3 regions of the Variovorax sp. PMC12 genome follow, and region 1 is predicted to be linked to each of the others. Evidence: predicted binding sites of a transcription regulator. Region 1 holds the regulator's gene; each other region holds the start of a gene.

Region 1 (10,218 bases):
AGCGTGAGTGCCGGCGGCGTCAAGGCGAGCGGCCACCTGCGGGTGACGGCGCCGGCCGGCTTCGGCCGACGCCACGTCGCGCCGCTGGTGCCGCGCTTTCATGCGCTGCATCCGGAGGTGACGATTTCGCTGAACCTCAGCGACCGGGTGGTCGACGTCACCGGCGAGAGCTTCGACTGCGCGGTGCGCGTGGGCGACCTGCCCGATTCGTCGCTGGTGAGCGTGCGCTTGGCCGACAACCGCCGCCGCTGCGTCGCCACGCCCGACTTCGTGCGCCGCCACGGCAAGCCGAAGCATCCGGGCGAGCTTTCGCGCTTTGCCTGCCTCACGCTGTCGAGCGACGCCTCGCAGACGCGCGGCTGGGCCTTTCGCGTGACCACCGAGGCCGGCGCCCAGGAGCTGATCCACCTGCGGCCCAGCGGCCCGCTCGATTGCTCCGACGGCCAGGTGCTGCACGACTGGTGCCTGGCCGGCCACGGCATCGCCTGGCGCAGCACCTGGGAGGTAGAGGCCGAGATCGACGCCGGCCTGCTCGTGCCGCTGCTCGACGAATTCGCCGCGCCGCCCAACGGCATCTACGCGGTGTTCGCGGGCGCCAAGCACCTGCCGCTGCGGGTGCGGCTGTGGCTTGATTTCCTCAAGGAGCAATACGGGAACCCGGAATTCTGGGGCGGCAGGGCGTAGGTGGCCTTCGCGGCGGCACAATCTCTGCGCAATTGCAACCTGCTGCATTGAGAAGAAAGCCATCGATGACCCTCGAAGCCATCCTCGCCTATCTGCACATATTGGCCATCCTGACGATGGTCGTGTTCATCTCCAGCGAAGCGGCGCTGTGCCGGGTGCAGTGGCTCAACGCAGCGGTGGTGGAGCGGCTGGCCAAGGTCGACATGGTCTACGGCATCGCGGCCATCGCCGTGCTCGCCACCGGCATCGCGCGCACCTGGTGGGGCATGAAGGGCACGGCCTGGTACTGGACCAACCCGCTGCTGCACGTGAAGCTGGGGCTGTTCATCATCGTCGGCGTGCTTTCGATCTTCCCGACGCTCACCTATTTCCGCTGGCGCAAGACGCTGCGCGCCACCGGCAAGCTGCCGGACGAGGCCGACATCAGGAAGACGCGCAAGCTGGTGATGGTGCAGGCGCACCTGATCGCGCTGATTCCGCTGGTGGCGGTGTTCCTGGCGCGCGGCTTCGGCAAATAGGAAGCCGGGACGAAAAAAAGCCCGCGCGAGGCGGGCTTCTTCAGCGTTGGCGGTGAATCAGCCCTTGGCTGCGTCCGCTTCGCACTTCTTCATGAAGCTGTTCTTGGCGGCGCCGGCCAGGGCCTTGCCGTTCTTGTCCACAGCCTTGGTGGCGCAGGCGGGAGCGGCGGCGGCCTTGGCGTCCTTTTCGCACTTCTTGACGAAGCTGGCCTTGGCAGCGCCGGCCAGGGCCTTGCCGTTCTTGTCGACAGCCTTGGCGTCGCAGCTGGCGCCGGCGGCCGGCGCGGCCATGGCGGCGGGAGCGGCCGCCGGTGCGGCGGCCTTGTCTTGCGCGTAGGCGCCGAAGGAGAGACAGGCGCCCAGGGCTACCAGGGAAAGGAACTTCTTCATGGTGATATGTCCTTGCAAGGTTGGTTGTGACAGTTGCCCCGCCCCGGGGCCGACCATCGTAACGGGCCAGGTTCACGATTGGATGACCATCGTCAACAGCTCCCGGGTTTGCCCCCGGTAAAATTCGCAGATGCTATTGGTCAAACAGGAGCTGCTCGCGGCGCTCGCGAACACGCTCGAATCCCTCTCGCCCGGCGCTGGCTCCAAAGCCGCGTTCGAGTCGCCCAAGGTGGCCGCCCATGGCGATTTCGCCAGCACGGCAGCCATGCAGCTCGCCAAACCGCTAGCGCGCAAGCCGCGCGAGCTGGCCGAACAGCTCAGCGCCGCCTTGCTCGCAACCCCCGCTTTCGGCCAATGGGTCGAGGCCATCGAGATCGCCGGCCCCGGCTTCCTCAACATCCGCCTGAAGACGGCGGCCAAGCAGCAGATCGTGCGCGAGGTGCTGTCGGCCAGCGAAAGCTTCGGCCAGCAGCCCGCCACGGGCGAGAAGGTGCTGGTCGAGTTCGTCTCCGCCAACCCGACTGGCCCGCTGCACGTCGGCCACGGCCGCCAGGCCGCGCTGGGCGACGCCATCTGCAACCTGCGCGCTTCGCAGGGCGAGAGCGTGTGGCGCGAGTACTACTACAACGACGCCGGCGTGCAGATCCAGACGCTGGCCAACAGCACCCAGCTGCGCGCGCGCGGCTTCAAGCCCGGCGACGCCGAGTGGCCCAGCGGCGAAAAGGCGCCGGCCTACAACGGCGACTACATCGCCGACATCGCCGAAGACTTCAAGGCCAAGAAGACCGTCAAGTCGGAAGACCGCGAAGTCACCGCCACCGGCGACATCGAGGACATCGACGCCATCCGCGAGTTCGCCGTGGCCTACCTGCGCCGCGAACAGGACCTCGACCTGCAGGCCTTCCGCGTGCACTTCGACCAGTACTACCTGGAGTCGAGCCTCTACACCAGCGGCCGCGTCGAGGCCGCCGTGCAGAAGCTGGTGGCCGCCGGCAAGACCTACGAGCAGGACGGCGCGCTGTGGCTGAAGTCGACCGACTACGGCGACGACAAAGACCGCGTCATGAAGAAGCAGGACGGCACGTACACCTACTTCGTGCCCGACGTGGCGTACCACATCGCCAAGTGGGAACGCGGCTTCCACAAGGTCGTCAACATCCAGGGCACCGACCACCACGGCACCATCGCCCGGGTGCGCGCCGGCCTGCAGGCCGTGGGCGAGGGCATCCCCGAGGGCTACCCCGACTACGTGCTGCACACCATGGTGCGCGTGGTCAAGGGCGGCGAGGAGGTCAAGATCAGCAAGCGCGCCGGCAGCTACGTCACGCTGCGCGACCTGATCGAATGGACCAGCACCGACGCCGTGCGCTTCTTCCTGCTGAGCCGCAAGCCGGACACCGAGTACACCTTCGACGTCGACCTCGCGGTCACCAAGAACAACGACAACCCGGTGTACTACGTGCAGTACGCGCATGCGCGCATCTGCTCGGTGCTGGCGGGCTGGGGCGGCGACCGCGCCACGCTGGCGGGCGTCGACCTGTCGCCGCTGGAAAGCCCGGCGGCCCAGGCGCTGATGCTGCTGCTGGCCAAGTACCCGGCCATGCTCACCGCCGCCGCGCGCGATTTCGCCCCGCACGACGTCACTTTCTATCTGCGCGAGCTGGCCGCCAGCTACCACAGCTACTACGACGCCGAGCGCATCCTGGTGGACGACGAGAAGGTCAAGCTGGCCCGCCTGGCGCTGGTCGCCGCGACCGCGCAGGTGCTGCACAATGGCCTCGCGATTCTCGGCGTCAGTGCGCCGAGCAAGATGTGAACCACCCCACCATGAAGAAGACAACCAGACAACGCGGCAACATCGTCATCGGCCTGATCATCGGGCTGGTGCTCGGCCTGGGCGTCGCGCTGGGCATCGCGGTCTACGTGACCAAGGTGCCGATTCCTTTCGTGACCAAGACGCAGCGCGGCGGCGCCGAGCAGGACGAAGCCGAGGCTCGCAAGAACCGCGACTGGGACCCGAACGCGCCGCTCGCCGGCAAGGCTGGCGCGCCCAAGCCGGCGCCGGCCGCGGGCGGTCCGGTCAACCCCGTCACCGGCGAGCCGGCCACCACCGCCGTCACGCCTGCCACTGCGCCGGCGACCACCGCGCCGCCCGTGCCCGTGGTGGTGCCCCCCACTGCCGCCAAGCCGCGCACCGCCCCCGCGCCCGCCGAGGCCAACGCGCTGCCGCCGTCGAACGACCCGCTGGGCGACCTGGCGCGCGCCCGCTCGGGCGGCGGCTCCGGCAGCACGACCACCGCGTCGGCCGCGCCCAGCAGCAACAGCAGCGCCGCCAGCAGCAGCTCGGGCGCCGACCCGTTCATGTACTTCGTGCAGGCCGGCGCCTTCCGCACCACCGACGACGCCGAGGCCCAGCGCGCCAAGCTGTCGCTGATGGGCGTCGAGGCCAAGGTCACCGAGCGCGAGCAGGCGGGCCGCACCGTCTACCGCGTGCGGGCCGGCCCCTTCAACAAGAAGGAAGACGCCGACCGGCTCAAGGAGCGCCTGGACGGCGGCGGTCTCGATTCGGCGCTCGTGCGGGTGCAGCGCTGACGCCTCGGCGATCGATTGCCACCAATAGCCCTTAAGCTTCGCCGCGCGGTATCTGCCGCCACCATTCATCGCCTTGGGCGCGCCGCGGGCGGGGGGAACTCCCCGCCGCGTGCCGGCTCAGTCTGCCGTACCAACTGGAGAACCCTTTCAATGAAACGTCGTGACTTTTCGCTGGCCGCCACCTCGCTCGGGCTGCTGTCCCTGGCCGCCAACCCGGCCCATGCCCAGGCGCGTGCGCCCAAGGCCGGCACCGAGTACCTGGTGCTCGACAAGCGCGTGCCCGTCGACGCGCCGGCCGGCAAGGTCGAAGTGGTCGAGTTCTTCTCGTACAACTGCCCACATTGCAACGACTTCGAGCCGTCGCTCGAAGCCTGGGTCAAGTCGGCTCCCAAGGAAGTGGCGTTCCGCCGCATCCCGGTGCCTTTCGTGGGCAACGACGTCGAAGCCAAGCAGCGCCTGTACTACACGCTCGAGGCCATGGGCAAGGTCGACGAATACCAGCCGAAGGTGTTCAACGCGATCCACGCGCAGCGCCAGAACGTGAACGGCGACGCCAACATCATTGCCTGGGCCGCCGCCAACGGCCTCGACGCCGCGAAGTTCAAGGAACTGTTCACCTCGTTCGGCGTGGCCAGCAAGGCCAAGCGGGCTTCGCAGATGACCGATGCCTACAAGGTGGCTGGGGTGCCGGCGATGGCCGTGGCCGGCCGCTGGTACGTGGACGGCGAAACCGCCGGCAGCATGACCAAGGTGCTGCAGGTCGTGAACTACCTCGTGGGCGAAGCCAGGAAGGGCTGACCCGGGCTTTGCGCACCTCGTGGCGCCGCGCCTCATCCCCGGCCCGCTTCGGCGGGCTTTTTCATCTGTGCGTGCGGGTTGTCGCAATCAGCCGCATACAATGCCGAGCAAGTTTCGTGCCTCTATGACATTGCATTCTTACTCCACCACTCCCTTCCTGCGTCGCGTCGGCCGCCTGGCCGCCGCCGCGTTGCTGCTGGCCGGCCTTGCCTCGGGCGCCCTGGCCGAGACCGCCGACCGCAGCAAGCCGATGAACATCGAGTCGGATGCCATGCGCTACGACGACCTCAAGCAGACCAGCGTGTTCACGGGCAACGTGCTGGTAACAAAAGGCACGATCATCATCCGCGGCGCGCGGCTCGATGTCCGCCAGGACGCCGAGGGCTACCAGTACGGCGTGGTCACGGCGGCACCCGGCAAGCGGGCCTATTACAAGCAGAAGCGCAACGCCCCCGACGAGTGGATCGAGGGCGAGTCCGAAGTCATCGAGTACGACAGCCGTGCCGACAACGTCAAGTTCATCCGCAACGCGGAAATGCGCCGCCTGCTCGGTTCCACGCCGAACGACGTGAGCACCGGCGCCCTGATCGTCTACGACCAGAGCAACGACACCTACACGGTCAACGGTTCCACCGTGCCGCCGAACACCGCGGTCAACGCGTCGTCCCCGAGCGGCCGCGTCAAGACCATCCTGACACCCAAGGCCGCCACGGCGCCCGCGCCCGGCGCACCGGCCGGGGCCAAGCCGGCCGCGCCGGCAGCGTCCACGCCCGCGCCCGGCACGGGCCTGCGCTCGACCACCACGCTCGGTGGCGATGGAGAAACCCGCAAGTGATCGAAACCGCTGGAACCCAGGAAGCCAACGGCGCACCGGGCAGTCGCCTGGTGGCGCGCGGCCTGAAGAAGAGCTACGGCAGCCGCACGGTCGTGAAGGACGTCTCGCTCGACGTGCAGAAGGGTGAAGTCGTCGGGCTGCTCGGCCCCAACGGCGCCGGCAAGACCACCTCGTTCTACATGATCGTCGGGCTGGTGCGCGCCGACGCGGGCGAGATCACCATCGACGGCGAGCCCATCGCCCACATGCCCATCCACCGCCGCGCGCGCATGGGCCTGAGCTACCTGCCGCAGGAAGCCTCGATCTTCCGCAAGCTCACGGTGGAGGAAAACGTGCGCGCCGTGCTCGAACTGCAGCACGAGCCCGACGCGAGCGGCAAGCTCGCGCCGCTGTCCAAGCAGCACATGGAAGAGCGCCTGTCCGAACTGCTGGCCGACCTGCGCGTCGACCACCTGCGCGATTCGCCGGCGTTGGCGCTGTCGGGCGGCGAGCGACGCCGCGTCGAGATCGCACGCGCCCTGGCCACCCAGCCGCGCTTCATCCTGCTGGACGAACCCTTCGCCGGCATCGACCCGATCGCCGTCATCGAAATCCAGCGGATCATCAGCTTCCTGAAAGAGCGCGGCATCGGCGTGCTCATCACCGACCACAACGTGCGCGAAACGCTGGGCATCTGCGATCACGCGTTCATCATCAGCGACGGGCATGTGCTGGCACAAGGTACGCCCTCGGAGATCGTCGACAACGCCGAGGTACGCAGGGTGTACCTAGGCGAACACTTCCGTATGTAAGGAAGGGTCGGGTTCTCCACATGAAGCAAGGGCTGTCCCTTCGCGTCTCGCAGCACTTGGCGTTGACGCCCCAGCTGCAGCAGTCGATCAGGCTGCTCCAACTCTCCACGCTCGAACTGAGCCAGGAAGTGGAGCAGATGCTCGACGAGAACCCCTTCCTCGAGCGCACCGCGGAAGAAGCGGCGCGCGAGGAGTTCGGGCTCGACACCGCCGACGCCCCCGCTGCGCGCGATGACGGCAGTGACGGCGGCGACGGCGAGAGCGACTTCACCCCGCCGCCCGCCAGCACCTCCACCGCCTCGACCGAGACCGCCACCACCACCACGGCCGACTCCGACGGCCCCGCCGCCGAGATCGCCGAGCGCGAGCCCGACTGGGAAGGCGACGGCACCGTCGACATGGCGCCCGACGACAGCGAGTGGGGCAGCGACGCTCCCGCGCGCCAGAACAACCTGGGCGACGACGAACGCGCCGACGCCACCGAACTCGCGCGCAGCCAGGAATCGCTGCAGTCGTTCCTGCACCGCCAGGCGCTGAGCCTGCGCCTGAGCGAGAACGACAGCGCCGCGCTGCGCTTCCTGATCGAGTCGCTCAACGACGACGGCTACCTCGAAGACTCCCTGCCTGCGCTGGCCTCGGGCCTGGCCGGCGACGACAACGACCAGTTCGACGACCTGGTGCACCACTTCCAGGTGGCGCTCGGCCTGCTGCAGAGCCTGGAGCCGGTGGGCGTGGGGGCGCGCGACCTCGGCGAATGCCTGAGCATCCAGCTGCGCGCGCTGGCCGCCGAGGACGACGACGAAGACGAAGAGCAGGCACAGGTCTACAAGACCGCGATCGCCATCTGCAAGCAGCCGATGGAACTGCTCGCGCGGCGCGACTTCAAGCGCCTGGCCACGCTCACCCGCAGCAGCGAAGAGCTGGTGCGCTCGGCGCTGCAGGTCATTGCGCGGCTGGAGCCCAAGCCGGGGCGCCGTTTCGTCGACGTCGAGCGCAACATCGTCATTCCCGACGTGATCGTCACCAAGACCGGACGCGGCACCAACGTCAAGTTCCGCGTCATGCTGAATCCCGAGGTCATGCCGCGCCTGCGCGTGCACGACATCTATGCCGGCGCGCTCAAGTCGCACAAGGGCGAGGGCAGCCAGGCGCTGTCGCAGCGGCTGCAGGAGGCGCGCTGGTTCATCAAGAACATCCAGCAGCGCTTCGACACCATCCTGCGCGTGAGCAACGCCATCGTCGAGCGCCAGAAGAGCTACTTCGTGCACGGCGAGCTGGCCATGCGCCCGCTGGTGCTGCGCGAAATTGCGGACGAACTGGGCCTGCACGAATCCACCATCTCGCGCGTGACCACCGCCAAGTACATGGCCACGCCGTTCGGCACGGTCGAGCTGAAGTATTTCTTCGGCTCGGCGCTGGGCACCGAGACCGGCGGCAATGCGTCGAGCACGGCGGTGCGCGCGCTGATCAAGCAGTTCGTGAGCTCCGAGAGCATCAAGAAGCCGCTGTCGGACAGCCAGATCTCCGAGATGCTGAAGGAGCAGGGCATCGAGTGCGCGCGCCGCACCGTGGCCAAGTACCGCGAAGCCTTGCGCATTGCGCCCGCCAACCTGCGCAAGGCCCTGTAGAAAGCCTTCGATGAGCCGTCTCCCGATGTCGCGCTGGGGCCATTGGGTGATCGCTTTGCTGGCCGTGCTGCTGTTCAGCGGCTGCGCCACCCTGCCCGACGAGGCGCCGCGCCCGCCCACCAAGGCCATGGCCGTGTCGCCCGACACCGCGCTCGGCAAGCTCGCGATGGCGGCCCAGCCCGACCCCGACCTGAGCGGCTTTCGCCTGATGCCCGGCGGCGACTTCGCCTTCGCCACCCGCATCGAGCTGGCGCGCCGCGCCCAGCGCACGCTGGACGTGCAGTACTACCAGATCGAGAACGACGAGACCGGCCGCTACCTGCTGCGCACCCTGCGCGACGCCGCCCTGCGCGGCGTGCGCGTGCGGGTGCTCATGGACGACCTCTACACATCGGGCGAAGACGAACTGCTGCTCGGCTTTGCCGCCACGCCGAATGTAGAGCTGCGGCTGTTCAACCCGTTCCCGGCAGGGCGCAGCAGCCTGGTCAGGCGCTTCGCGGCTTCGCTGTTCGACTTCAGCCGCGTGAACCGCCGCATGCACAACAAGCTGTTCATCGCCGACGGCGCGATGGCGGTGGCGGGCGGGCGCAACATCGGCAACCAGTACTTCACGCGCACGGCGGGCGAGAACTTTCTCGACCTCGACACCTTCGTGACCGGCGCGCTCATTCCCCGGCTCGGCAGCCTGTTCGACCAGTACTGGAACAGCACCTATGTGCGCCCCGTGCAGTCGGTGGTGGCGAGCAGCCTTTCGCGCGAGGAGCTGCAGCGCCGCTTCGACGCCGCCACCGGCGCCGACACCACCCCGCCGCCGCCGCCGCCCGCGCCCAACGACCTGCTGGGCTACAGCCCGATCGCCGACGACCTGAACGCCGGCAGGCTGGGCCTGATCTGGACCCTGGCCGAGGCCTATGCCGACTCGCCCGACCGCGTGATCGGCAAGACCGCGTCGTACGGCGGCGTGCCGCTGCTGGACGTCGACAGCGTGCGCTACAACGTGGTCGAGCAGATGCGCCGCGCGCGCGCCGAGGTCACCATCGTCTCGCCCTACCTGATACCGGGCGCCACGGGGCTCGAGGTGATGCGCGAGATCCGCGGGCGCGGCGTGAAGATCAGCGTGGTCACCAATTCGCTGGCAGCCACCGACGAGCCGCTGGTGCACACCGCCTACCGCCGCTACCGGCCCGACATGCTCAAGCTCGGCGCCGACCTGTACGAGCTGAGCTCCACGCGCACCCGGCGCAGCGTGCGGCTGGGGCTTTTCGGCACCACGGTCGGGCGGCTGCATGCGAAGTCGGCGGTGATCGACCGGCGCACGCTGTTCGTGGGTTCGATGAATTTCGATCCGCGCTCGGAATCGCAGAACACCGAGATCGGCCTGATCATCCACAGCCCCGAAATGGCGCAGCAGATGCTCAAGCTGCTCGACGTGCTCAAGCAGCAGGGCGCCTACCGGCTGCGCTTTGCCGAAGGCAACAACGACGGGCGCATCGAATGGGTCAGCGACGATGCCGGCCAGATCACGGTGCTGCACGAGGAGCCCGATTCGGGCTTCTGGGACCGCACCATGCTCGAACTGCTGGCGCCGCTGACGCCCGAGAGCCTGCTCTAGGCCTGCTTCAGGCGCGGCCGGTGCCCGGTCAGTGGCCGCCGCGCAAGGCCGACCAGACCAGCCGCACCCCCAGCAGCCCCATCACGCCGCCGGCCGCGCGGTCGATCCAGGCCTTGTAGCGCAGGTAGGCCGAGCGCGGCGCCGCCGAGGAAAGCGCCAGCGCCACGATGGCGTACCAGCCGGTCTCGATGCAGAAGATCACGGCCGGCACCGCCAGCGCCAGCACCAGCGGCACCTCGCGCGGCAGGAAGGCGGCGAAGATGCTGGCGTAGACCACGGCCGTCTTCGGGTTGCTGACCTGGGTCGCCAGGCCCAGCAGGAAGGTGCGGCCGCCACGCCCCTGCCGGCCGGGGGAGTTACCCACATCGGG
Region 2 (10,218 bases), 930 kb from region 1:
GCCGGTCGTCATCAGCGCCATCATCACGGTGGGCTTCTTCATCTGCATCTACATGCTGTTCGTCTTTGAGCGCGATTGGACCGAGCGGCAGGCGGGGCTGCTGAACACGCTGTTCGGTGCGCTGATCCTGGGCTTCGGCCAGGCCTGCAACTACTGGCTCGGCAGCTCGGCCGGCTCAAAGCGCGCGGGCGATGCGGTGCGCAAGATCGCGGAGCATGCGTCGAAATGACGGTCTCAGACCCCGCTGCGACTAAATGGTGGTGTCAGCCCCCCGCTGGAACAAAGACAGAAATGAAATTGGGGGAGGGAGGGCTGACCGCTAGTAGATTTGCAGAGTTAATAATTGGAGGCATTTCTAGAAGAGCTTTTAATCGCGCAGCTTGTTTATCCTCAATTCCAGCGTCATATCTCACCTCTAAAGTCGCTGCGTTGGTCTGTTCATTAAGAAAGTCCGGCTTTGAGGGATACGGGCGGATTTCAATGCCCGGTAGCTTTTGTTTTAAGTGGGATTGAATTCGATGTGCTGTTTTTTCAGCCGCGGCGTCAGTAGATAAGTAGTAAATTCCGACAGTATAACCATTCATCACATCCGAACTTCTTGTGCGGATTGAAACTTGAGTGGCTGCCTGAACCCGCTGATTTTCGTTTTTAACCTCCGCTTTAATTTGTGCAGATATGCGACTGTTCGCCGCTACATATGTGGCAACGTCGTTCGCCAAGCTTGGTTCAAGCAGCTTGAGTAGTGCCAGAGCACTCGCTTGTTGCGTGGCGTCATTCGAGGTGATGTCCCGGTAGAACAGCTCCAAATACTTGCTCTGAATCGTTCTTTGGAATTCTGCTTTTCGATCTTCAGCTGCCGATCTGGCAAGTGCTAGCTGTCCGTCTGCAATCTGAGTAGCGGCCTTATTGCCATAGTATGCGAGTCCAGCAACAGTGAGTGGAATTAGTGCAATCTCGATGATTTTGAAAATACGAGAAAACCATCCCGTAGATCGAATTTTTTCTGCTTCTTGAATGGCATCAAGAGTTTTGAGAATCTGATCGATTTTTGTTTCCATAGTCTTTCTCCGAACGCCATCATCGGTCTTAGAGCGACACCGCTACACCGAATGTAACAGCCTGTGTTGCGCAATGCGCCTTTTTGGTAGCACCGCCGCCGCGATGTGAGTACGGAGACCCCACTAGGGTTCGACCCTTTCGCCTCGCGCGCGAAGAATGCCGCTCAGTACTCTGAGAGGCCCTCATGACCGATTCCGCGCAAGGCAACGCCGCCGCCATCCTGGCGCGGACAAAGCGCATCGAGATCCAGCACTTCGCCGACGGCGGAATGGTGCGGCGCATGTTCGACCGCTACTACGGCAACACCCCTGCTCGGGCCCCAGCGCCTGCACCGGCTGCCGAGGCTCCAGCGCAGCCCGCATCGGCTCGGCTGAGCAACATCAGCGACTACGCCGGCAACACTGGTTTGGAGAAGCGCATGAAAGCGGCAGGGCTCAAGGACGGCGGCCCGGTGAAGAAGGGTGGTGCGGCGGCCATGTTGGCGCAGATGCCAGCCTCCCACGCCAAGGCGAAGCCGATGGAGCATGGCGGCCCCGTGCATGGTCCTGGCGGTCCGACGGAAGACAAGGTGCCGATCTGGGCATCTGCTGGCGAGTTCATGCTGCCTGCGGACACCACGGCAGCCGTCGGCAAGGAAAAGCTCGAGGCGCTGATCGACGCAACCCACACCCCAACGCGCAGCCCAGCCGAGAAGATGGGTCGCTTGGCGCGCGCCGACGGCGGCGCGATCGATCCCGGCGCCGTTACGCGCGTCGGCAACTCCTACTCTGGCGGGAGCGTCACCGGAAACATCGCGGTCAATGGTGCGGCGCCTGGCGGTACCGTAAGCACTGTCGATTCCTTTCGCGCTCCGCCGCCACCGGCCGCGCCGCCGGTGCTGGGTGCGCCCGCTGCATTGACGCCGATCGCGTTGAAGCCTGCCGCGCCGGCCCCTGCGGTGGCGCCGCCTTCGGCCGCCGCGCCCTTGGACTATGCGAACCGGAATGCGGCCTTCAACACCGGCGCCGACGCTCGCACGGCGATGATGTCCGCGCCCGGCGTGCGGCGCTCCAATCTCGCGGCGGCGCCAGCGGCGGGCACTGCGGCGGCAAGTCTTGCGGCGCGCCCGGTGCAGTCCATCGCGGGCTACGCCAACGGCGGCGAGATCGACGACCCGCGCAAACCCCTGCCGACGTTCGCATCTCCTGAGGCTGCGGCTCTGGCGCTGGGGGGCATGTCCGCAAGCGCCCGAACCGACATGCAGAGGGCTGCCGATGTGCAACTGGCATCTCTCTCGCCCACCGCAGCGGCGGTAGCAAGTCCCAAGCCCTACGTGGCAGAGATCCCGCGTGGCCGGTACGAATCGGCGGCGCCGTATCCGGATGCGCCCGCTCCAGCACCTGCTGCACCCGTGCAGCCGCCGGCAGCGCCTGCTGTGGAGGCGCAACCTGTGGACGTTGCGCCGACAGCCGCGCCAGCGCCAGCAGCTGCCGCGCCAGCGGCGCCGACGCCTCAAGCGCAGCTTGCAACGCTGCCCGCCACAGGCGTTGCCGCCACGCCGGCACGTGCCAACCCTCTGGGCAGCATGGCCGACACCAATGCGCAACTGGCCAACCTGCAGGCGTCGAATGCCTCGATCCCGCAGGGAGGCGCAACCATCATCGACGGAGCCGGCGCCGAGGCCGACCGCCGCGCCCAGTTCAATGAACAGGCCAACCTTCGGAACGCTCTGAACAGCAGCGTGATGACGCGGCGCGGCGCGGTGCCGAATGAGGTGGCGGTACAGGCGGCGTTGCTTCCGATCGATGCGCGAGCACGTATGGCCCAAGTCGCAGCCAAGGAGGCCGGCGACACCCAGCGCGCCACAATTCAGGAACGCGGCACTGACGCGCGCGCCAAGCTGGCCGATGCCCGCGCGCAGCAGGAACTGGGTATCAACCAGCAGCGGCTTTCGCTTGAGGGCAAAAAGGTCACGCTCGACGCCAATCGCGACGACCGCGCGGCGGCAGCGGCCGAGCCGGCGCTGGCGCTTGCTCAGCGCAAGGCGAGCCTGCAGGCGGTCGTGGCAGACCCCAACAGCACGCCGGCGCAGCGCCAAGCAGCGACACAGCAGATCGCTGGCATGGAGGGCAAGGAGTTGCTGGGCCACGCGCCGCCGGCCGGCTACGAACGCACTCCCGACGGGAACCTGAAATTCATCAAGGGCGGCCCGGCCGATCCCGACACGCCGAAGGGCAAGAACAACCTCACCGACACTCAGGCAAAAGCGCTGCAGTTCGGCAGCCGCATGCAGGAGGCGAACGAGATCTTCGACAAGTTGGAAAAGGACGGGAAACTGTTCTCGACGCCGGGGGCAAACAACCCGATCACCGGCGGCATCGTGAATCAGTTCAACACGGCCGCTGCCCAGCAACTGGACCAGGCGAAGCGCAACTTCGTCAACGCCGTGCTGCGCCGCGAGTCGGGCGCCGCCATCGCGCCCAGCGAATTCGACAGCGCCGACAAGCAGTACTTCCCGCAACCGGGCGACAGTGCCGAGGTGGTCAAGCAGAAACGGGCCAACCGTGAACTGTCGATGCGCGGTATCTTGGCCGAGGTGCCCGACGCTGACGCGCGGATCGCCAAGATTCGACCAGGCGCTGCAGCCGCCCAAGCCGCCCCGGTCACGAGTCCTGCGGACCACGCCAAGCTGCCGGTAGGCGCCACCTACATCGCACCCGATGGCACCACGCGGAGGAAGTCGTAATGGCTGAGTTCTGGGAAGGAGACGAGGTCGTCGCCCCCGCTGCGCCTGCCGCAGCCGCGCCGGCAGTTGCAGCTCCAGTGGGCACTGCCGCCGCCCCGGCGCCGTCGACGGCAGTGCCCGCCACGCCCCCGGCTACAGCGGCGAGTCCCGATGCCTTCTGGGCGAAAGACCAGGTCGTCGCGCCAGCGCCATATCCCGCGCCAGCGGCGCCGGCCGCGCCGGCAGCCGAGCCGCCGAAGCCCGATCGATCTGTGCTCGGCGAACTCGGACACCAGGCAGGACTGGCGGCGCGCGCCGTCGTGCAGGGTGCGGCCGCGCTGCCGGGCATGGTGTCTGACGCCATCACCGGCCCGGTCAATGCCGGGCTAGACGCCGTGGCGGGCGAAGGGAACGGCTTCCGCTTCCAGAAGGTCGCCAGCGCCCTCGGCAACATCATGGACCAGACGGGCGTGGCCAAGCCGGAGAACGCGACCGAGCGCGTGGTGCAAGACGCGGCCACCGGCGCAGCTACCGCCCTGACTGGCGTGGGTGCTGGGCAGGCGCTGGCGCAAGCTGCGGCTGGGCCTATCACCAAGGCCCTTGGCAGCATGATGGCTGCCGCGCCCGGCATGCAGGCGGTGAGCGGCGCCACGGGCGCCGGCGCATCAGGGATCACGCGCGAGGCGGGCGGCGGCGCGGTAGCACAAGGCGTCGCTGGCATTGCCGGCGCCCTGGCCCCTACCGCCGTCCCGTTCGCAGCGCAGGCTGGCGTGCGCGGCGCGCTGCGCGGGGGCGAGGCCGGTCGACAGCGTGTGGCGGACAACATCGCCACTTTCGAGGAAGCTGCCGGCACTACGCCGACCCTTGGTCAGGCGACTCAAAGCCGGGCGCTGCAGGGTGCCGAGACCGGCCTATCCAACGTCGTCGGCGGCTCAGGGATCATGGTCCGCCGCGGCGAGCAGCAAGCAGAAGCGCTCGCGAAGAGCGTGCAGGACCTGACAGACCGATTGGCCCCGACCGCGAGCGGGGCGGATGCCGGCGAGGCCATTGCCCGCGGCGTGGCCACCTTCCGCGACAACGTGCGCGAGACCCAGCAGCGGCTCTACAACAACCTGGACCGGTACATCGCGCCGGACGCGCCCATCACGGTGAGCAACACCCGTGCTGCGCTGCAGGAGCTGAATGCTGGGATCGACGGCGCCGAGAACCTTTCGGCATGGTTCCGCAATGCCAAACTCAATGGCCTCGAAAAATCGCTGATCGCCGACTTGGAGGCGGCTGCCGAGCGCCAAGCGCCGGCCGGATCGCGCAGCAGTGTCATGAATCCGGCGCCCGTGAATCTGGATGACGCCTCGCTCCCTTACGAGAGCATCAAGAAGATGCGCACCCTGGTCGGGCGCGAAATGTCGGATGCCAACTTCACGTCCGAGATCAATCGCGACAAGTGGTCGAAGCTCTACGCAGCGTTGAGCGAAGACCTCGGCGTCACAGCGAAGGCGGCCGGGCCGCAGGCCGAGCAGGCATGGACCCGGGCGAACACCTTCACGCGGCTGGCCAGCGAGCGCATGGACCAGATTTCGGCCATCGTGAACAAGGACGCACCCGAGAAGATCTTCAAGGCGGCTACCACCGGCCTGGCCGACGGCGGCACGCAGATCAACCGGCTGATGAAGTCCATGCCAGTCGAGAACCGCCGCGAGGTGGCAGCAGCAGTGCTTCAGCGCTTGGGCCGCGCCAAGCCTGGACAGCAGAACGAGCTCGGCGACGCCTTCAGCTCCGAGACTTTCCTGACGAATTTGGCGAACATGAGCCAGCCAGCACGCCGCGCGCTCTTCAATACGTCGGGTTTTCCGAACCTCGAGCAGAAGATCACGATGATGGGCCGCATGGCTTCGAACCGCCGCGAGGGCAGCAAGGTATTCGCGAACCCGTCCGGGACCGCGCGCCAGGGCGCGATGATCGGCTGGGCAGCAGGTCTGGGCACGGCGCTGGCCACCGGCAACGCTGGCGCAGTTTCAGCAGCTCTCGCGGCTCCAGTGGTCGCACGTAGCATCGCGAAGGCGACAACCTCGCCATCTGTGGTCCGGTTCGCGGCGGGCAGCACGCGAGCGAACGAAGCGTTAGTTCCTTCTGCAGTTGCGGCTGCAGCGCGGGTGCCGGTATCAGGTGGTGAACGGCCGGGCCTGCGTCGCATGCAGGAGTCTCGGCAAGCGCGCCTCAGGGCAGAAAACTGAAGAAGTAAGCGCCGACGCAAATGACTAACAAAAGCGCTGCGCCGATGCCCATCGTGGCTAAGCTGAAGCCTTTCCAGTCCTCGCGGGACTGCAGGCGTCGCTCCTCAGCATTCAACAGGCGCGACATATCTTCGCCCGTGAAGTTCTTGGGATCTTTTGCCATACCCGCAATGTAGCAGCAGCGGACGGCCCCCGGTAGGGGTGGAGGAACTCTGGGGCGAAGCGGAGACTGCGGCCAGGATGAACACCACCGCAAACCTAGACAGTGGCGCCCATGAGGCTGCCACTTCGCCACTTAGTACCCTGCCCGAGCCGACAGAGGCACAGTTGGCCGCGGGTAACTATCAGATGGGCCACGTGCGTATCGCGGGCCTGGACGTGACAGTCGAGTTTCCTGAGGGTTCGGTGCGCAAAGGCGTTGGAAAGGACGGAACGCCGTGGATGCGGCAAATGCATGCCCACTACGGCTACATCAAGCGGACAACTGGCGCTGACGATGAGCAGGTCGACGTCTACATCGGCCCGAACCATCGGTCTCTCCGCGCCTTCGTCGTCGACCAGGTTGACGCGGCTGGCAAGTTCGACGAGCACAAAATCCTCCTGGGTTACACCGATAGGCAGTCCGCCAAGGAAGCCTACAGCAAACACTTCCCGCCGGACTTCAAGATCGGGCCCATCAAGGAAGTGTCAGTGGCGCGCCTGCGCGCATGGCTGGATCAGGGGGACCTGAGCAAGCCAGTGAATGGCCTCCTGGGCGTAGTACCTCGCCCGACGTAGTCTGCGGTCAGTAGTGCTGAGGCTGGCGCTATCCTTGGCAGATGGCAGCACACCCCGTACCTAACATCAAAAAACTGCGAAATGACCGGCGCCTCACCCAGCAGCAGCTTGGCGATGCCCTGGGCTTTACAAAACGAACGATCATTCGTTGGGAACAGGGCGAGGGAGAGCCAGGCATCTTTGAGTTGAAGGTGCTGTCGCAGTTCTTCGGCGTGAGCATTGACCAACTGATTGGGGAATTGCTACCTAAAGAAGACCTTGGCACGCTCCCGAAGTTCGCCGACTTAACGGGACGAGAATTGGATTTTTGGGTTGCTAAGGCCCAGCGCCACTCTCCTGAGTGGATGGACAGCGAACCAGTGATACTCATCCCAGGACAGGCCAGCCGGCCCGTGCTCGCATACAGCAGCAACTGGAGTCATGCAGGGTCGATCCTGAGCGAGTTCGATATGCACTTCACAACAGTGCCTTCGGGCGTCCCCTTCGACGGAGTGCTCCGAATGGAAAAAGGTGTTGTTGCTAGACCTGCTGCCTATCCAAGTGCGGCGTGGGGGCGGAATCACCTAGAGGCGGCGATGAGGGCCTATTTGATCGCTGAATTCGGCGATCGAATCATTCTGTAAGTGCACTGGCGGCTGACAATTTTGTTACCGCGAGACACAAATTGTCGCCAAATCGTGGCCTTGCCGCCCAATTCAGCCCAGCACGCAAGAGATTTTGAGAACTTTTTTGCACTTTCGAGCCGGGAGATTTGTTTTTTGGGGATGGCATGCCTTCTGCAGTTAGAGACTCGCTCCGGGGGAAAGCCCTCGGCGTTCAACTAACTCTGAGGATTCACATGAACCGTCGAACCATCGCTCGCCGCGCACAAGCCGGCTTCACCCTGATCGAACTGATGATCGTTGTCGCGATCATCGGCATCTTGGCCGCCATCGCGATTCCCCAGTACCAAACTTACGTTGCCAAGTCCCAAGTTTCCCGTGTGATGGGTGAGACGGCTGGGCAAAAGACGCCTGTCGAAGACTGCTTGAACAATGGGCAAATGTCTACCGGCGCCGCGACCGATGCAACGACCTGCGGCGGTACAGCCAGCGCATCCAATCTGCTGAAAGACAACGATGGCAACACTCTGAATGGTGCAGCTCCGGCAGTTGGCAAGGGTGGCGTTCCCGCGCTGACGATCACTGCTGGCGCAAGCGGCGCTGGCCCGACCGTGGAACTCAAGTCGACGTTCGGCAGCTCGTCTTCTGCTGCTCTGACCGGTCAAACCCTCAGCTGGAACCGTGATGCCAACGGCAGCTGGACCTGCGCCACGACCGTTGCGAAGAAGTACACGCCCGCCGGCTGTGTTTCCAGCGGCGCTTAATTCGCTTCTCATGACCCAAAGAGCCGCCACTTGGCGGCTTTTTTATTGGAGGAGCGCGGCCAACATGAACCGCTCAATCTCGCAAGGTTTTACGCTGATTGAACTGATGATCGTCACAGCGATTGTTGGGGTGCTGGCGGCTGTTGCTATACCGCAATATCAAACCCATGTCTTGCGATCACAGGTACAGCGTGTCATCGGAGAGGCGGGCACCCTCAAGCCCATAGTGGAGCTGTGCCTTCTGAACGGCAAGACTGCGATCGGGGCAGCTTCCCAGGGTAAGTGCGATCCCCAGGCAACAGGATCAAGTCTTCAAGCAACTGCAGGCAATTCGGCTCCCGCCATCGCTGAGACCTGGACGTCGAGCGGAACTGGGGTGCCGCAGGTGAGCCTGTCGGCTATCGAGTTTTCCACAATAGTGGCCACTTTGGGAAACGCAGCCGGGTCTCCGTTGCAAGGGGCTCCCGCCAGCACCATCACATGGACTCGCGAGCCCACCGGAAGTTGGAGTTGCCGTTCTGCCAACATCGACCCCAAGTACGCCAACTCAACCTGCCCGCTGTAGTCGCGAGTGCCGTTCCTTGCGCCAGTCCCACGGCGGTACCGGGGCAGCGTCTATCCACAGGCCCGCGCGTTTGGCCCGCGCCTCGGTCTCCGCGAACTCATATTGCCCGCGTTCCTGCGGCGTCTGCTCGCGTGCGTAAGTTCGATACCACCACGCCATCCCGACTGTGATCATGGCCAGGCCAGCATCAAGAGTCTTCGGCCCGGACGGCGCCGAGGCTGGCGCCACCATCACGCGGCAGACGCTGCGGCCGTAGCGGTCGGTCTTCGGGCAATCGAGCGCAGCCTCCTTCATGTAGACGAGATCGGACAGCGCCTGCTTTGCTCGCTCGCCGAACGGCTGCTTCTTCTCAGGCGCGTCGATGCCGTTGAAGCGCACCTTGATCTGCTCGTAGTTGCCGACCGTGCCGCAGCGCGCGGTCAGGGTGTCGCCGTCGCTGACGCCAACCACCAGGCAGGTGCGCGGCTCGGCCGCGGCCAGCAGCGGCACGAGCAAGCCGGCCAGCAGGATGAAGCGCCGCACCTTCATTGCAGCGACACCTCGGTGCCGTCGGCGGCCACCATCACGCCCGGCGAGCCTTCTACGACCTCAACGGGCACGCCCATGTGCTCGCTCACGTCGGCCTTTGGTCCACCAATCCCAGCGCGGCGTGACGCCACGTAGCCCTTGTGCTGTTCGGGCGCGAGAACAAATTTCTTCGGGTATGCGTTGTCGTTCGCCTTCCAGTGTCTGATGACTGCTTCGGTCATGGAAATGAAGAGGTTGGACATCGCTTCAGGCCTTCGCACGCGAACGCAGGATCTCGACCGGGCCAATCCCGCTGTAGACCGTCGCGCCGTCCTTCAGAGACGTGACCGTCCAGCGCTCGCCCGGCGTGACCTTGTAGTCGCCTGGCGCCAGCGGCAGCTCGAGTTCTTCGCGGACCTTGTCGCTGTACCAGGCTGGCGTATAGAGAGTGGTGGTGTCGGTGGGGAAGATGTCAGCTTGGCTCATGGGGCGGATTGTCGCTGCCGGCATTCGGCGCCTGACTCTTTACCTGGCGCCAGGTTGCAAAAATCTCCTCGGAGGTCATTCCGCCTTTGCTGTACCCGCAGATGTACTTTGCACGCTCTGCGTGATCGGCCTCCGTCTCCGGAATTTCCCGGATCTCCCGCGTGCTGAGAATGGGCGTGGCGCCTGGGTAGGTCTTCGCCGCGTATTCGATGTCCATCTTGAAACGCGAGGGGCTCGGCTTCTTGTTCCAGATGCTTGGCGGCATCATGAAGTTGAAAAACTCGACGTCTTTCATGGCTGCTTCCTAGCTGCCTCAGAACGGCACGGGACCATAGTAGGCGCGGATCAGGTCGCCAGCACTGGAGGCGCTCGAGCTGCGGAACTGGTCACCCACGGCCGCGCACAGCTCGGCCACGCCCTGGGCAAAGTCCAGTTGCGCCTGCGACAGCTGCCCGCCTTCTTCCACGAGCCCGACCTCGGCGGCGAGCAGGCGGAACTTGACCTCCGCCGCGAATGAAAG
Region 3 (10,218 bases), 2.6 Mb from region 1:
CAAGCGCCTGTGGGAGAACGTCAGCAAGGAGGCCTGGGCCGCCTGGCTGAAGCAGCAGACGATGCTGGTCAATGAAAACCGGCTGAACCTGGCCGACCTGCGCGCCCGCCAGTACCTGGCGCGCCAGATGGAAAAGCACTTCTTCGGCGAAGGCGCCGACGTGGCGCAAGGCTACGTACCCCCGTCAAACTGACCCCCAGTCTTCGCGCACTTCGTGTCGCTTCGCCAACCCCCTTTCAGGGGGCGGCACCAGCGGCCCGGCAAAGCCGGTTCCGCGGTACCCCTGGTGAAGAGGCCCTCTGGATCGTTCCGTCATGGCTGAACCAGTGACTTGGCGCGCCGACGGCGTGCCGCGCAGCGAACGCTTCGACGACATCTATCACACCGAAACCGGCGCACTGGCGCAATCGCGCCATGTGTTCCTGGGCGGTTGCGGCCTGCCCGAGGCTTGGGCCGGACAGCCGCAATGGCTGGTTCTCGAAACCGGCTTCGGGCTTGGCCTCAATTTCCTGACAACCTGGCAGGCGTGGCGCGCGGATCCCGAGCGGCCGCGCATGCTGCACTTCGTCTCTATCGAGGCGCATCCGGTCTCGTCCGGCGACCTGCTGCGCGCGGCCGGGGCCTACCCCGAGCTTGCTGCGCTGGCCGGCGAACTGGCCGCGCAATGGCACGGGCTGCTGCCCGGCTTCCACCGCCTGGCCTTCGACGATGGCCGGGTGCTGCTCACGCTGTGCATCGGCGACGTGCAGCCGATGCTGCGCGCGCAGCGCTTCGACGCCGACAGCATCTTTCTTGATGGCTTCAGCCCGCAGCAGAACCCCGGCATGTGGTCGGCGGACACGCTGAAGGCCGTGTCGCGCTTCGCACGGCAAGACACCCGCATCGCCACCTGGACCATCGCGCGGGCGATCCGCGATGCGCTGGCCCAATACGGCTTCACGGTCGAGAAACACCAGGGCCTGCCACCCAAGCGAGACTGCCTGCGCGGCGTGTTCGCACCCGCCTGGACGGTGCGCCGGCGCGAACCCGTGCCCGAGCGCATCGGGGCGCCGGGGCGCTGCGCCGTCGTCGGCGCCGGCCTGGCCGGTGCGGCGGTGGCGGCGAGCCTGGCGCGGCGCGGCTGGCGGGTCACCGTGCTCGACGCGGCCGACTGGCCAGCCTCCGGTGCGTCGGGGCTGCCCGTGGGCATGCTCGCGCCGCATGTGTCGCCGGACGACGCGCTGCTGTCGCGGCTCACGCGCGCCGGCATCCGCGTCACCTGGACGGAACTCGAGAGGCTGCTGGAAGAAGGCCGCGACTGGCGCGCCAGCGGCGTGCTCGAGCGCCGGCCTGACGGCGACGTGCGCGTGCCTGCCGGCTGGAGCGCCAGCGGCCCCAACGAGTCCTGGCCCGCGAACGACGGGCAACTGGCCACTGTCGGCCTGCCCGGCGACACCGCCGCGCTCTGGCATGGGCAGGCGGCGTGGGTGCGGCCGCACCGGCTGATCGCAGCCTGGCTGCGCCAGCCGGGCGTCGAATTCCGCGGCGGTTGCCGTGTGGCGCGGGTGGAGCGGGAGCCTGGCGGACCCTGGCAGTTGCATGACCCGGCCGGCCAGCTGCTGGCCGAGGCGGACCGCGTGGTCGTCTGCGCCGGCCATGAATCAGGCCGCTTCGCACCCGCCCTTCCGCTGCAGCCGGTGCGCGGCCAGGTCGCCTGGGGGCCCATGCCCGATGGCGCCGCGTTGCCCGCAACCCCGATCAACGGCGATGGCCACCTGATCGCCCATGTACCCAACGGCGCCGGCGCCCCGATCTGGCTGGCCGGTGCGACCTTCGACCGCGACAGCACCGACCTCGCAGCGACAGCGGCCGACGCCGATGCGAACCGCGAACGGCTGAGCCGGTTGCATCCCGCTTCCGCCGCAGCGCTGGCGCCGTCGTTCTTGAGCGGCGATGTCGAAAGCTGGGTGGGCATCCGCTGCGCCTCAGGCGACCGCCGCCCGCTGGTCGGCCCGCTCGACGGCTCCGCCACGGGCCTCTGGGCCTGCACCGCACTGGGCTCGCGCGGCCTCAGCTTCGCGGCGCTGTGCGCCGAACTGCTGGCCGCGCAGTGGCATGCCGAGCCGCTGCCACTGCCAGCCACGCTGGCCAAGGCGCTGGGCACCCGGCGCCTCTGAGGCGCGCCCGTTCGGGCAGGTCGTCAGCCGGGGCGCCGCGAAGGCGCCAGCATGTGGTCGATGCGGGTGTCGCCGTAGTTGCGCAGCACCTCGGAAATCACGACCTTGTACCCGTCGAGCCAGTTCGCCTGCGCCGCCTTCGCTTGCTGGTGCACGGGGTGGCGGATCAGCGCCTGCAGGCTGTCCAGCGAGTCCCAGTAGTAGACGTTCGACACCAGCCCGTTGCCGGGGTTCTCCCACGTCTCCTCGCCCAGGTAGCCGGGCAGCGATTTCGCCGCGGCGGCGATGGTCTGGTCGAGGCGGTGGAACTCGTCGTCGAACTGCTTCTTGGCAAAGATGAAGGTGGCGGAGTACATGGCGGAATCGAAACCTCCCGGGAAAGTCGGCAAAAGCCCGGCCCTGTGCAGGCCGAACGGGGGCCGATTCTGCGGCATGGGTACTGCAATCAACCAACCGCCCGTCATTCGAACGCGTGAGAATGCACCGCATGGCCACCCAATACGACATCAAGCACACCACCGTCTACCGCTACAACAAGCCGGTCACTTTCGGTCTGCACCGCGTGATGTTCCGCCCGCGCGACAGCCATGACCTGCGCGTGCTGGCCACCGACCTGCAGGTGAGCCCGGAGGCCTTCACCCGACTCATCCAGGACCCGCACTCCAATTCCGTCGCGCTGGTGCAGCCGATGGGCGAGGCAACCGAGCTGCGCATCGTGTGCTCGTTCACCATCGAGCATGTGCCCGCCCAGCAGGACCAGCTGGCGCTCGACCCCGCCGCCGAATTCCTGCCCTTCGCCTATACGGTGCAGGAGCGCCTGGACCTCGAGCACTACCTGCGCCCGCACCACGACGACGACACGCAGGGCACGCTGATCCGCTGGGCCCACCAGTTCCTGCACACCGACAAGCCCAACAGCACGCGCGAGGTGCTTGCGCGCATGAACGCGCACATCGGCCAGAGCCTCGAATACAAGGCGCGCGACGAAGAAGGCACCCAGACGCCGCTCGCCACCCTGGCGCTGGGCAGCGGCAGCTGCCGCGACTACGCGCTGCTGATGATGGAAGCGGCGCGTCGCCTGGGCATCGCCACGCGCTTCGTCTCCGGCTACATCTACGACGCCGCGCTCGACACCGCGGCGCAGGCCAAGGGCGATTCGATGACCGGCGCCGGCACCACGCATGCGTGGCTGCAGGCCTACCTGCCGGGCATCGGCTGGATGGCCTTCGACCCGACCAACAACCTGATGGGCAGCGGCCAGCTGATCCGCGTCGGCGTCACGCGCGATCCGGCGCAGGCGGCGCCGATCTCCGGCAGCTGGTACGGCGATGCCGAGGCCTACGAAGGCCTAGAGGCGACGGTGGTGGTCACGCGCCGCAAGAACTGAGGCGCGCCCCCGCCGATCGACGGCTGCTGTCGCGCAGGCGATAGCCGTTGCGGGAAACCCCGCAGCGCCACATTCCCCAACACCTCTACGCTGCGCCGCCGGCCAGCGAAATAGCACGATCGTTCTGAACGATCGCGGGTGCAGCGCCGCGCCGGTCATTTCTTCCCAAGAACTCACAAGAACGGAGAGAGACACCCCATGCATTCAGCACGCCTGACACTTCTTGCACTGGCAGCCAGCCTCGCGGTCGCATCCTGCGGCGGTGGAGGCGGCGGCGGCAACAGCCTCGGCTTCATTCCCGCGCCCACGCCCGCACCCGCGCCTGCCGCACCGCCGCCTCCCGCGCCGCCCCCCGCTCCCGTCGCCGAAGAAACCCGCCTGCAGGACAGCCGCAATTCGTTCGCGCCGGCGGACCCCTCGGCCACCACCTTCGCCGCGCTCGCGGCGGACGGCAGCGACACGGTCGACAACAGCACGACCAGCCGCTGGGCCGGCATGCTGGGTGGCGCCCAGTACAACGTCGAAGTGCCCGCCAACTGGAACGGCCAGCTCGTGATGTATGCGCACGGCTATGCGGGCGAAGGCAACCTGCTGCAAGCCGGCACGCCCACCATCCGCCGCTACCTGATCCAGAACGGCTACGCCTGGGCCGCCTCCAGCTACAGCAAGAACTACTACGACGTGCGCGCCGGCGTGGAAGACACCAACGCCCTCGCCCTGCAGTTCAACGCCATCGCCAAGGCCCGCGGCCGCAACCTGGCCGCGCCGTCGAAGATATTCATCACCGGCCATTCGATGGGCGGCCACATCACGGCGGCTGCCATCGAGGACGAAACCTACGCCACGGCCAACCACAAGGTGAAGTACAACGGCGCGGTGCCGATGTGCGGCGTGGTGGGCGACACGGAGCTGTTCGACTACTTTGCCGCCGCGCAGGTGACCGCGCAGGCGCTGGCAGGGAAAGCGAGCTATCCGACACCCAAATGGGCTGACATCGCGGCGCAGGTCACCCCGGCGCTCTTCTCCACCTTCTCGGCCACGGCCATCGCGCCCAACGGCACTGTCGGAAACCAGTACGCCTCGGTGCTCGAGAACCTGACCGGCGGACCGCGGCCCCTGTTCAACTTCTCCCTGCAGAACGGCCGCTCGTTCCAGGCGGTGTGGGGCGTGTTCGGCAGTGACGGCACGGTCAACGGCATCCTCAACAAGAGCACGCTGGACACCAACCGCTTCGTCTACAAGATCGACGGCGACACCACCGCATCGGACGAACTCAACGCGCTCGCTCAAAAGCTCACGGCCGCACCGGACGCAAACCGCCTGCGCACCGACGGCCTGCGCTGGATTCCCAAGGTCAACGGCGAGTTCAAGATCCCGGTGGTCACGCTGCACACGCTTGGGGACATGTACGTGCCCTTCAGCATGGAACAGATCTACAACAGGCGCGTGGCGGCCAAGGGCAACAGCCAGTGGCTGGTGCAGCGCGCCATCCGCGGCATCACCCATTGCGACTTCACCATCAAGGAGCAGGAGGAAGCCTTCGCCGCCATGATCGGCTGGGAAAAGGACAACAACGCGAAGCCCGCCGGCGACGACGTTCTGACCCCTTCCACGATCAAGGATTCGAGGTACGGCTGCAACTTCACCCGCAACGCGGTTAGCGTGGACGATGGCTCGAGCACGATCAACGTGCGCCCGCTCCTGCCGTCCTGCTCGCCACCGATCTGATCTGAGTTCAGCGCGCCCTAGTTGCGCCGTGCCGCGCGATACGCCCTGACCGCCGGCACCGCCGTGGCGGGGCTGTCGGCAAAGAGGCCGTCGATGCCTGCGTCAAGGAAGGCCTTGATCTCGCCGGCGGTGTCGCCGTATGCGGTCGGATCGGTCTTCGGCTCTTTCTTGAGGCTGTCCGGCAGGAAGTTGTTCTCCGGGCGGATCGTCCAGACATGGACAAGCAGCTTCCTGTCGTGCGCGTCCTTCACGAGCGTGGTCGGTGCGCCGAGCTTGCCGTCAGCCACCGGGATCACGCGCGCCTTGGCCACGCCGATGCCCTGCGCGTAGGTCGCGATCTCCGCCAAGCCTTCGGGTTTCACGAGATCGGCGTAGGTGCGCTTGTCGCTCAGGGCCACGAGGTCGTAGGGCGCGCCCTGCCCGTCGATGAGCTGGACGATCTTCACCGTGCTCTTCAGGCGGATGTCCTTCAGGTTGCCGGTTTCGAAGGACTGCACGAACACTGGTGCCTCGGCCTTGTTCAGGTCGTGCTTCTGCAGCGTGTCGATCAGCTTCTTCTCCAGCGGCAGGCCAATCGAGCGGAAGTAGGTCGGGTGCTTGGTCTCGGGGTAGACGCCGATCACGCGGCCCTTGGCCACCGACTGCGACTTGGCGAGCTGGATCACTTCGTCGAGCGTGGGCACCTGGAACTGGTCGTTGTACGACACGTTCGCCGGGCGCAGCTTCGGAATGCGCTCACGGGCCTTGAGCTCCTTCAGCTCGGCCAGCGTGAAGTCCTCGGTGAACCAGCCGGTGACCGAGGTACCGTCGATCACCTTGGTGGTCATGCGGCTGGCGAACTTAGGCACGTCGGCCACGTTGGTGGTGGCCTCGACGAGGTTTCCGTCCTTGACGATGGCAATGGCGTTCTCGTGGCGGGCAACGAGTTCGCCGTCCTTGGTGGGCACGAGGTCAGGCTCGATGAAGTCGGCTCCGTCGTCGATGGCCTGCTGGTATGAAGCCAATGTGTGCTCGGGCCGAAGCGCCGATGCACCGCGATGCCCGATGACGAGCGGGGGTGCCGCCTCCACGGGCGCCGGGGCCGGCGCAGGCGCAGGCGCGGGAGCCGCCGGCGGAGGTGAAGCCGGCAGGAGCAGTGGCATCGGCCCCGCGTCGCCACTGCCGCCGCCACACGCCGCCATGAACGCGCAGGCACCAGCCGCCAGCACGGCCCTCGAAAAATCAAGCAATTGCATTTAAATTCCTCCCTTTTGTTCACATCGATGTAAATTGACACGTCTTTTGCCGTCAAACGGATTGGCAGAAGGCGCGCCGGATCATCGTGGGAGGAAATGTCGGTCGCGTGACATTGGCAGCGAGATGAAGGGCGCCAGGTCAGCCGCGCGCGGCCAGCTTCGCTTCGAGTTCCGCGATGCGGGCCCGGGCCTCGTCGCCTTCCGGAATATCCCGCCCGCTGTCGCGCCACGCGACGGCGCTCTTGAAGCCTTCTGCCTCTGCCTGCCGTCGAAACCACATGCCCTCCGGGTTGTGGCGCGTGATGCCGTCGAACACGGTGGCGAACATCTGGCTCTGTTCCAGCCCCATCGAATGCCAGACCTGGTTGACCACCAGCTTGTGCATCATCAGGTGCGAACGCGGCACGCCCGCGATGCGAAGGGCCAGCTTCAGCGTGGCCTGGTCGAGCCGGTCGGCGGGCACGGAGAAGTTCGCCAGGCCCCATTCGGCCGCCTGCTTTCCGTCGATGGTGTCGCCGGTGAACATGAGCTGCTTGGCGCGCATGGCGCCGAGCCGATAGGTCCACATGGCGGTGGTCGGGCAGCCCCACACGCGCGTGGGCATGTAGCCGATGCGTGCGTCGTCGGCCATGGCGAGCAGGTCGCAGCACAGCGCGATGTCGCTGCCGCCGGCCACTGCGTAGCCGTGCACCTTGGCGATGGTGGGCTTGCGGCTGCGCCAGAGAGCCATGAAGTCGTCGGTGTTGCCCTTCATGGCGGCGTAGTCCAGCATCGGGTCCCACGGCGTCTTCTCCTGCCGGCAGGGGTGGTCGCCCTGCCCTTCGCGGCCTTGGCCCTCGGCGTAGTCGCCAAGGTCGTAGCCGGCGCAGAAGGCGCGGCCCGCGCCCTCGACCACGATGACGTGCACCTCGTCGTCGGCCTCGGCCCACTCGACCGCACGGCGGATTTCCGAGGGCGTGGTCTCGCCGATGGCGTTGAGCTTTTCGGGGCGGTTCAGCACGAGGCGCGCGATGCGCGGGTGCTGCGGATCCTTGTCGATCAGGACGGTGTCGAAAACTGGCATGGTCTCTTGTCTCCTGTGTGTTGGAACGGGTCGCGCCACGCTTGTAGCATCGCCCCCCACCACAGGCAAACCGCCGATCAGGCCCCTGCCGCGCTCCCCGCACCGCCCAGCTGGAAGCGGAACACGGCCCCCTTGTCGGGCTGCTGCACCAGCCGGATGTCGCTGTCGTGCAGTTGCAGGATGCGCTTGACGATCACCAGGCCCAGCCCGCCGCTGCTGGCGCTGTCGGTGCGCGAGCCGCTCATGAACACCGGGCGCATGAAGAGCGACTTCTGCAGCTCGCCCGGAATGCCCGGGCCCGTGTCGCTCACCTGCACCGTCACGCCGGCGTTCTCCGGGCGCAGCTGCACCACGATCTCGCCGCCCGCCGGCGTGTGGCGGATGGCGTTGTCGAGCAGGTTGGTCAGCACCCGCTCGATCATTCCCAGGTCGGCAGACACCACCGGCAGGCCCGGCGCGATGTCGGGCTTCAGCCGCTGGTGGCGCGCCTCGGCCGCCAGTTCGAACTTCTGGAACACGTCCTGCACCAGGTCGGCCAGCGCGAAGTTTTCTTTCTCGGGCTTGACCACGCCGTACTCGAGCCGGGCCAGCTCGAACACTTCCTGCGCGAGGCGGCCGACCTTGCGGCTCTGGCCGAGCGCGATTTCCAGATAGCGCCGGCGCTCTTCCTCGCTGAGCGTGCCGGCCTTGAGCAGCAGGGTTTCGAGGTAGCCGTGCAGCGACGTGAGCGGCGTGCGCAGGTCGTGCGAGATGTTGGCGAACAGTTCGCGGCGCTGCTGGTCCTGCAGCGTGAGCTCGCGCCATTGCTCGGCGATGCGCCGCGTCATCTGCGTGAAGGCCTGGCCCAGCTGTGCGATTTCGTCGGTGCCCCGGGACAGGCGTTCCAGCGTGGGCGTCTCGCGCTCCAGCGAGGCGATGCCCTCGGTCTCGAAGCGCTTCACCGCCGCCGTCAGCTCGCGCAGCGGCCGGGTGATGAGCCGAAAGGCCGCAAGCCCCGCCAGCAGCCCGAGCAGCGCCACCAGCCCCATCGACCACAGCGTGGTGCGCAGCACGTTGTCGGTTGCCACGTTGGCGACCAGCGCATCGTGGTCCTCGCCCTGCAGCACCACGTAGACGTAGCCCGCGTCACGCCCGTCCATGCGCAGCGGCGCGGCGCTGAAAACCTTGGAAGCGGTGAGACTGCGCGGGTCGTCCCCGCCGATGGGCAGCGGCGCGCCTGCGAGCAGCTTGCGAATCGGCTCCAGCCCGACCGTGTCGCGCTTCAGGTGCCCCTGCGGCGCCGCCTGTGCCTTGATGCGGCCGTCCAGGCCCAGCAGGTAGACCTCCACGCTCGGATTGACGGCCATCAGCTTGTCGAACAGGTCTTTCACCGCCTCCTGGTTGAGTCCGCCGGGCTTCATGAGCTCGGAGTTCCCGGCGATGTGCGCCGCCAGGCCGAGCGACAGCCGCTGCACGACCTCCTGCTCGTGAATGCCGTTGGAGCGCATCTGCAGCCACGCCGAGGCGCCGCAGCACACCAGCAGCAGCACCGCGAAGACGGCAGAGAGCCGCCGCGACAGCGTGCTCCAGGCCGTCATGCCGAGTCCTCCCCGTTGGCGGCAGGCGACAGCTTGTAGCCCCGTCCCCACACCGTGAGGATGCGCCGCGGCTGCGCCGGGTCGGCCTCGACCTTGATTCGCAGCCGGTTGATGTGGGTGTTGACGGTGTGCTCGTAGCCGTCGTGCTGGTAGCCCCAGACCTGGTTGAGCAAGTCGAGCCGCGAGAACACCTTGCCGGGGTTGCGAGCGAAGAAGTACAGCAGATCGAACTCGCGCGGCGTGAGTTCGATGAGCCTGCCGTCCACCCGCACTTCGCGCGCCAACGGCTCGATGTCGAGGTTGCCCAGCGTGAGGCTGCCCGACTCCATGCGCGCGTTGCGGGCCAGCGCGTCGGTGCGCCGCAGCAGCGCCTTCACCCGCGCCACCAGCTCCAGCACCGAGAAGGGCTTGGCCAGGTAGTCGTCGGCGCCCAGTTCCAGCCCGAGGATGCGGTGCACCTCGCTGGAACGGGCGCTGATGATGATGATCGGCGTGTAGCGCGTCATGGCGCGGGCACGGCGGCAGATTTCGAGGCCGTCGATGCCGGGCAGCATCAGGTCGAGCACCAGCGCGTCCCAGTTGCCGCGCTCCAGCTCGCGCAGGCCGGCATGGCCGTCGGCGGCGTGCTCGACCGCATAGCCCTCGTCGCGCAGGTGCATGCGCAGAAGTTCGGCAATGTGGGCGTCGTCCTCGACGATCAGCACGCGCTTGGCTGTATCCATGGGGTGGCATTCTCCCGCGATACGCGGTCTGGAGTTATCACGATTAATTGAAGTTTGCGTGATGAATCGGCCATGGGGTGCGCCAAACAATCCGCTCCATGAACAGCACAGCCATCGCTCCTCCCGCCGCCCAGGCCCCCGAGGCGGATCGCCGCCCCATCCATCCGCTGTGGATGCGCGTCACGCACTGGCTCAATGCACTGGCGGTGCTGGTGCTGGTGACGAGCGGCTGGCGCATCTACGACGCGTCGCCCTTCTTCCCGTTCACCATTCCCACCGTGGTCACGCTCGGCGGCTGGCTGGGCGGCGCGCTGCAGTGGCACTTTGCCGCCATGTGGCTGCTGGTGTTC

Evidence for each region. The regulator sigma-54, encoded in region 1, starts transcription at its own class of promoters, with help from an activator protein. The targets are predictions, from matches to a motif close to TGGCANGNAANCTGCTTT.
Region 2: the regulator sigma-54 is predicted to act here: its motif matches at 7,540-7,557, upstream of C4F17_RS12125 (pilin).
Region 3: the regulator sigma-54 is predicted to act here: its motif matches at 2,585-2,602, upstream of C4F17_RS04160 (transglutaminase family protein).

Annotation. Positions count from the first base shown of each region.
Region 1 covers NZ_CP027773.1:3,533,868-3,544,085, reverse strand. The annotation lists gene C4F17_RS16410 (LysR family transcriptional regulator) at 1-684, shown strand, start outside; gene C4F17_RS16405 (DUF2214 family protein) at 750-1,202, shown strand; gene C4F17_RS16400 (hypothetical protein) at 1,260-1,592, opposite strand; gene argS (arginine--tRNA ligase) at 1,723-3,408, shown strand; gene C4F17_RS16390 (SPOR domain-containing protein) at 3,420-4,184, shown strand; gene C4F17_RS16385 (thiol:disulfide interchange protein DsbA/DsbL) at 4,335-4,982, shown strand; gene lptA (lipopolysaccharide transport periplasmic protein LptA) at 5,107-5,817, shown strand; gene lptB (LPS export ABC transporter ATP-binding protein) at 5,814-6,608, shown strand; gene C4F17_RS16370 (RNA polymerase factor sigma-54) at 6,629-8,236, shown strand; gene C4F17_RS16365 (phospholipase D family protein) at 8,247-9,848, shown strand; gene C4F17_RS16360 (LysE family translocator) at 9,877-10,218, opposite strand, start outside.
Region 2 covers NZ_CP027773.1:2,606,476-2,616,693, reverse strand. The annotation lists gene C4F17_RS12155 (hypothetical protein) at 1-229, shown strand, start outside; gene C4F17_RS32745 (hypothetical protein) at 264-1,058, opposite strand; gene C4F17_RS12150 (hypothetical protein) at 1,244-3,784, shown strand; gene C4F17_RS12145 (hypothetical protein) at 4,036-5,997, shown strand; gene C4F17_RS12140 (hypothetical protein) at 5,981-6,160, opposite strand; gene C4F17_RS12135 (hypothetical protein) at 6,238-6,774, shown strand; gene C4F17_RS12130 (helix-turn-helix domain-containing protein) at 6,816-7,397, shown strand; gene C4F17_RS12125 (pilin) at 7,613-8,140, shown strand; gene C4F17_RS12120 (pilin) at 8,205-8,705, shown strand; gene C4F17_RS12115 (thermonuclease family protein) at 8,688-9,233, opposite strand; gene C4F17_RS12110 (hypothetical protein) at 9,230-9,475, opposite strand; gene C4F17_RS12105 (hypothetical protein) at 9,480-9,698, opposite strand; gene C4F17_RS12100 (hypothetical protein) at 9,685-9,993, opposite strand; gene C4F17_RS12095 (hypothetical protein) at 10,012-10,218, opposite strand, start outside.
Region 3 covers NZ_CP027773.1:891,730-901,947, reverse strand. The annotation lists gene C4F17_RS04180 (oxidative damage protection protein) at 1-193, shown strand, start outside; gene mnmC (FAD-dependent 5-carboxymethylaminomethyl-2-thiouridine(34) oxidoreductase MnmC) at 315-2,156, shown strand; gene C4F17_RS04165 (antibiotic biosynthesis monooxygenase family protein) at 2,180-2,512, opposite strand; gene C4F17_RS04160 (transglutaminase family protein) at 2,644-3,543, shown strand; gene C4F17_RS04155 (alpha/beta hydrolase family protein) at 3,742-5,271, shown strand; gene C4F17_RS04150 (glycerophosphodiester phosphodiesterase) at 5,289-6,506, opposite strand; gene C4F17_RS04145 (crotonase/enoyl-CoA hydratase family protein) at 6,646-7,608, opposite strand; gene C4F17_RS04140 (sensor histidine kinase) at 7,647-9,146, opposite strand; gene C4F17_RS04135 (response regulator transcription factor) at 9,143-9,868, opposite strand; gene C4F17_RS04130 (cytochrome b/b6 domain-containing protein) at 9,967-10,218, shown strand, end outside.